2 regions of the Proteiniborus sp. MB09-C3 genome follow, and region 2 is predicted to be linked to the other one. Evidence: riboswitches for the same ligand, from Rfam matches in the RefSeq annotation. Region 2 holds a riboswitch; the other holds the start of a gene.
What was found. A riboswitch is a leader RNA that binds a small molecule or an ion and turns the genes downstream of it on or off. The one in region 2 is predicted to bind S-adenosylmethionine.
Positions count from the first base shown of each region.

Region 1: linked by a shared signal. The riboswitch ahead of QO263_RS15445 (methionine ABC transporter ATP-binding protein) and the one ahead of metK (methionine adenosyltransferase) in region 2 are both predicted to bind S-adenosylmethionine.

Region 1 is NZ_CP127161.1:3,097,974-3,101,401, forward strand. It holds gene pyrB (aspartate carbamoyltransferase) at 1-759, opposite strand, end outside; gene QO263_RS15435 (spore coat protein) at 1,103-1,351, opposite strand; gene QO263_RS15440 (hypothetical protein) at 1,367-1,573, opposite strand; SAM riboswitch class I at 1,746-1,850, shown strand; gene QO263_RS15445 (methionine ABC transporter ATP-binding protein) at 2,002-3,015, shown strand; gene QO263_RS15450 (methionine ABC transporter permease) at 3,008-3,428, shown strand, end outside.
Region 2 is NZ_CP127161.1:3,784,125-3,787,552, forward strand. It holds gene QO263_RS18500 (DUF1659 domain-containing protein) at 1-39, opposite strand, end outside; gene metK (methionine adenosyltransferase) at 294-1,481, opposite strand; SAM riboswitch class I at 1,570-1,676, opposite strand; tRNA gene QO263_RS18510 (tRNA-Pro) at 1,940-2,016, shown strand; gene QO263_RS18515 (class I SAM-dependent methyltransferase) at 2,513-3,181, shown strand; gene QO263_RS18520 (FeoB-associated Cys-rich membrane protein) at 3,279-3,410, opposite strand.

The DNA of each region.
Region 1 (3,428 bases), 690 kb from region 2:
CTTTTCAGCATTTAAAATATAACTGTCCTTAAGCCTTACGTAATCTTCTTCATTAAAGAATCTTTCTCTCTGTACTCTTGTCATGTAGAGAATGTCTAGCTCGCCCATATAATCTTCTATTTTTTCTGCTTCTATAAAGGAGATATTATTTTTTTCTAGTATTTCTTTTCTTATATATTCTGGAATATGCAATTCTGAAGGGGATATCAATACGAATTTGTTGTTTTCATACCTTGACATTGCTTTGATAAGTGAATGAACTGTCCTTCCAAATTTAAGATCTCCACATAGTCCTATGGTTAAATTTGAAAGGCGTTTTTTTATGCTTCTAATGGTAAGAAGATCGGTTAATGTCTGAGTTGGATGATGGTGTCCTCCATCACCTGCATTAATTAATGGGATATTTGAATGTAATGAAGCAAGCTTTGGTGCTCCTTCTTTGGGATGTCTCATAACTGCTATATCTGCATAGCAGCCAATTGTTCTGATAGTATCTGCTATGCTTTCTCCTTTTGCAACTGAGCTTGAGTTAGGCTCTGAAAAGCCTATTACTCTTCCTCCTAATCTTAGCATTGCAGCCTCGAAGCTTAATCTAGTTCTCGTGCTTGGCTCAAAGAACATAGTTGCTAGTATTTTCCCATCACATATATGGGCATATTCTTTAGGAGCATTAATCATTTCATCTGCTAAATCAAATATCTCTTTAAGCTCATCATTTGTAAAATCCATGGGTTCAATTAAATGTCTTCCTGTTAACATATTATTCCTCCTTTTCAGTCTCACTGGACTATTTTAAAGGCATAAAAAAACCTCCATAGGAAGGCACACTAATAGACAGCTTAAAAACAAGCATCCTTATTTACTCCTTCCCAATCTCTCTGGATTAGATTAAAGGTTTTTTTATTGTCTGTAGGTATATTATCATTTGAATAATAAAAAGTCAACATTAATTTTGCTAGCAGTCTCTCTACACAAATTTATTTGCTCCTAATGGACACTCCTATCATAAGCCTACAATAGAGTTTGACCTACCAGCGATTTTTCGATAGAAATGCTCGGAAAATCGGGTTAGGTCATAAAAGGACTCAAAATGAGTCCCAATTTATGGTTGATTCAATTGATTTTTAATTTGGCTAATGTCTTGTTGATTAGCTGTTGGTGGCGATGAAGTATATCCTTTTTGCTCTGCAATTTGTGATAGCTGGTACTGGAACTGCTCTGCTTCGTCTCTTAATTTTTGTAGGGCGCTTCTTAATTGCTGGTTTGAACAGCCAGTTATTGCCATTCCATAGGACTGTATACTTGACTTAGTCATTGCTAAAACATCATTTACAATATCTCTTTCTTGCAAATAAAATACCTCCTCTTATATTGATTGAATAAGGTTCTGTGCAGTAGTATTTGCGTCTTGAGCTCCTTGGCTGAACATTTGTTTTAATTGTGTATCTTGACACATACTTGCATATTCGTATAGTTTTGTCGTCATTAGCTTGTGGTTACTTATGATTTCACTAAGATTTTGAAGCTCTGCTTGATTTATCTGGGTTAAATTAAGTGGATTTTGTAAAGTCATAAAATTTCTCCTTTCTTTTTGTACAATATCTTACAATTCTAAAACCTCTGCTTTTTATATTTTGCCTCATAACACAAAATTTTATTATATAATTTTTTAAAAAAGGTTGACAAAAGATATAATAATAATTAGAATAGATAAGTATAGTAACAATAATAAAACAAATATTGAACTCTTATCTAGAGAGGTGGAGGGACGGGCCCGATGAAACCCAGCAACCAGTGTTATTTAACACGAAGGTGCTAATTCCTGCAGCAAAAATGCTGAAAGATGAGGGAGGATAAATAGCATATGTATTTTACCTCTTTCGTTTGAAAGAGGTTTTTTAATTATATAAGGATTATTTAGAGAAAATAGGTTTAACTATCTATTATAGATGATTTTCATTTGTGAGGTTTAGTACAGTAATTCATTAAAGGAGTGAAGCAATGATTGATATTAAGAATGTAAGTAAAGTTTATAAAAGTAAGTCTTCTGATGTAGAGGCTTTAAAAGATATTAATTTACAAATAGATAGAGGAGAAATATTTGGAATAATCGGTCTCAGCGGAGCAGGAAAATCTACTCTCATAAGAACTATCAATAGGCTAGAGGAGCCAACGGAAGGCACTATTATTGTCAATGGAGAAGATGTAACTAATCTAGATAAAAGAGACCTACGAAACACAAGAAAAGAAATCGGAATGATATTTCAGCATTTTAATTTATTAAATTCAAGAACTGTATATAATAATATAGCCTTTCCTCTAGAAATAAATAGCTATGATAAGCAAACTATAGAAAAAAGAGTAAATGAATTACTAGAGGTCGTTGAGTTAGTTGATAAAAAAAATGTATATCCGTCGCAGCTAAGCGGAGGACAAAAGCAAAGAGTTGCCATAGCCCGTGCACTTGCCAACAATCCAAAGATACTTCTATGTGATGAGGCTACATCAGCTCTAGATCCTAAAACCACTAAGGCAATACTTGATCTAATTAGAAAAATAAGAAAAGAATTCAATCTAACAGTAGTTCTTATAACTCACCAGATGGAGGTTATAAAAGAAATATGTGATAGAGTAGCCATAATAGAGGCTGGCAAAATAATCGAACTAAATACAGTAGAAGAAATATTCGCTAAACCTAAGACTAATACTGCAAAGGCATTTATTTCTCACATTCATAGAAGTGATGAAGAAAAGATAATATATCCTAAAACCCCAGGCTCCACTGTAATTAGACTTAGCTACTTAGGCGATTCTGCTAAGAAGCCTATTATATCAAGTCTAATCAGAGAATTTGATATTGATATAAATATACTGTCTGGAGATATTGATGAATTACAATCCACTAGTGTGGGCAGCCTTTTAATTCAGGTTTTAGGTGATAATAAGGAAATAGAAAAAGCCTTTGAGTGGCTCAAAAAACAGAATATTGACCTGGAGGTGATATGGAATGGATAATCTAATTTCTCTTTTACTTCCTTCCTTATGGGAAACTATTGTAATGGTAGCTTTATCTACAGTGTTTTCACTGGCACTAGGATTTCCTCTAGGCATACTATTAGTTATAACAGAAAAAGATGGAATATGGGAAAAGCCAGCATTAAATTCTATACTAAGTGCTATAGTAAATATATTTCGATCATTTCCATTTATTATATTGATGATATTTGTCATGCCATTAACTAAACTAATAATTGGTAAATCCATAGGAACGCTTGCAACTGTAGTGCCTTTATCCATTGCAGCGGCACCTTTTGTAGCTAGAATTATTGAAGGAGCATTAAAAGAAGTAGACAAAGGAATAATAGAAGCCGTTTCCTCAATGGGTGCTTCTACTTTTGAAATAATAACTAAGGTATTAATTCCAGAAG
Region 2 (3,428 bases):
CTTTAATTTTGTTTCCTTGATAACAGCGTTAACTGCCATGTTTCCACCTCCTTTCTTTTTGGAGTCATGGAATGTAGCTTCATGTCCCCAATCAATGTCATTTTGAGAAGCTCTTCTCTGTGTTCTACCGGTAATCTAATAATAACTGATATATTAAAAAGCTTTAAATCGGGAGTTAGGGTAAAGTCATTGATTAATTGAGAATGGAAAATGAAAAATAGATTAAAAATAATAAGGAGAAGTCAAAAGTCCTTTGATGACTTTTGTACTTCTCCTTAAGTTTAAAAATTATTTTATTTTCCTAAGCCTTCTTTTCTAAGTATATCAACTTTATCTGTTTTCTCCCATGGAAGATCTAAATCAGTTCTTCCAAAGTGGCCATATGCTGCTACTTGCCTATATAGTGGTCTCCTTAAATCTAAGTTTTTAATAATGGCCGCTGGTCTTAAATCAAAATGTTTACTGATAAGTTCTTCAATTTTGCTCTCTTCAATCTTATTTGTTCCAAATGTATCTACTAGTATAGAAATAGGCTTTGCAACGCCTATTGCATAGGCAAGCTGAACTTCACATTTATCTGCAAGTCCAGCTGCTACCACATTCTTAGCAACATATCTTGCAGCATAAGCAGCAGAACGATCTACCTTTGTTGGATCTTTTCCTGAAAATGCTCCACCGCCATGTCTAGCATATCCTCCATAGGTGTCTACTATTATTTTTCTGCCTGTAAGTCCTGCATCTCCCTGAGGTCCACCTACAACAAATCTGCCTGTAGGATTTATATAGTATTTGGTGTTCTCATCTATTAGGCTTGAAGGAACTATTTTTGATATTATATGCTCCTTAATATCTTTTTCTATAGTTTTCAGTTCAACTTCTGGACTATGCTGTGTAGATATTACTATGGCAGCTACTCTGGCCGGTTTATTATCGTGGTACTCTATAGTAACCTGAGTTTTCCCATCTGGTCTCAAGTAATCAAGAGTTCCATTTTTTCTAACCTCAGATAATCTTATTGCCAGCTTATGAGCTAATGATATTGGAAGTGGCATCAGCTCAGGAGTTTCATTACAAGCAAACCCAAACATTATACCCTGATCTCCAGCTCCAGTGACGTCAAGCTCGTCTGTTTTTTGACCTCTATGCTCGAAAGCCTCGTTTACTCCCATTGCAATATCTGGTGACTGCTCATCTATTGATGTCAATACTGCGCATGTGTCGCAGTCAAAACCGTATTTCGCCCTTGTATAGCCTATATCCTCAATAGTCTTTCTAACTACTTTTGGTATATCTACATAGCAATTAGTTGTTATTTCTCCAGCTACAAGAACAAGGCCTGTTGTAACCGATGTCTCACAAGCAACTCTTGCATCAGGATCTCTTTCCAGTATAGCATCCAATATAGAATCTGATATTTGATCACATATTTTATCTGGATGCCCTTCTGTAACAGATTCTGAAGTAAAAAACCATTTTTTCATCCTAAGCCCTCCATATATTTTAATAATTTTATTATTTACATTCCATAATAAAAAAACCTCTTCGAAAAGAAGAGGAAGTATTCTTAAAACCTCATCTTTCAGAACTTACATTCTGTAGGATTTAGCACCTGATAACAAATGTTACTGGTTGCTGGGCTTCAACGGGCCTATTCCCTCCACCACTCTTAATAAGGCAAACTATATTCAATTTTTTTCATCAAAGAAATATTATCACATGTAGTTTTTTATGTCAATAATTCTTTTACCCATAATAGTAGAGACATAAACTATCTTTTACATTACTTATCTCTAATATACAGATAATATTAAGCTACACATTGAGATATTAAGATTATGTAACCTTATTGTCAAATAAAGCTTATAATAAACCTATAAGGCACAAATATAGTATTGCGTTTATATGATTCATAGTCTATAATAAAAAGGTAACATTTTTGCGGGGTGTAGCGCAGTTTGGTAGCGCACGTGGTTTGGGACCATGGGGCCGGGGGTTCGAGTCCCTCCACCCCGACCAAAAATAATGGCAATTATAGATGTCATGGGCTTTCTCGCCCATGACATTCGTCTTTTTTAGGGTCTTTAACCCTAAAAAATCTCATCAGAAAAAAGCTCAATTTCGTGGATATCATTCCCACTTCATGATTACACCCTATGTAGTGGTGTAATCAAAATTTATATCAATTCAAATATCATATCAAGGAGTTGCATCTAACTTTCGCCTAACCATTTTAGACAACTATTGTATAATTGGAAAATATTTGTTAAAATTATCATTAATGGCGATATTCACAGTTAATATCAGCAAAAATCTATTGTTTTATGACATTGTGATGCTGTAACTACTTTGTTGATTAGGACTTCCAAAGCTTTATTTCAACATAATTTACCAGTAGTGAGCTAAAAACACAATAGTTACAGATTGTTAACTCTGAGATAATCGTAATCCAGTCTTAGCTCAGAGAAGAATATATATTTGATTCTAATTTACAATGAGGAGAGGAATAAGAAACATGAGCAATTACTATGGCGAAAAGTTAAATTCTCAAAAGCTGTTTCAGGTGTATGAAACCCAAATTCCACGTATTAAGCAGTACTTACAAGCGGAGATAGATTTTGCCAAGAAAAACCTATCAAAAACACAAAGAGTTTTGGAGCTTGGAGCCGGATATGGTCGGATTGTTAGGGAATTGGCTCCCCACTGCGGCTCTATAGTCGGGATGGATATCTCGGAGAAAAGCGTTGAGTTAGGCAAGGCATATCTCAAAGACTATCCCAACGCGAGCATGGTTGTGATGGATGTTCACAATATGGAATTTTCTAAGCCCTTTGATATCATTTTTTGTCTGCAAAACGGGTTGTCTGCCATGCGTGCTGATTCCACCGTCATTCACAAAATTCTTGAGACATTGGTACCAGGAGGAACGGCCTATTTCAGCAGCTACAGTGCTAAATTTTGGGATTTCCGCCTTAAATGGTTTGAAGAACAGGCCGCTAAAGGGCTTTTGGGGGAAATTGACTATGCCAAAACCCAAAATGGCGTGATTATTTGCAAGGATGGCTTCAGGGCGATTATCCATTCACCCGCGGATTTTCAAAAAATCGGTGAGGAGTCGGGCTACCCCTATCAGGTGCAAGAGGTAGATGAGTCCAGCGTGTTTCTTATTATCCATAAAAACTAATCAAGCAGAAAGAGAAGTCGATCGATGTTACAGTTGGCTTCTTTTTTTAATGAGTAAATATTACAGGGTGCATATAAAACATATGCACCCTGTATTGTTATTTATGACATTCAGAATTTGACGAACATCCGCTGCAGCAGGAACTGCATTTTTTCCTATGTTTGTAGGTATAATAGCTGACACCTACAAATGCTGCTCCTATTAAAATACCAATAATAGCTGTTGCCATAATTCAATCCTCCTTTTA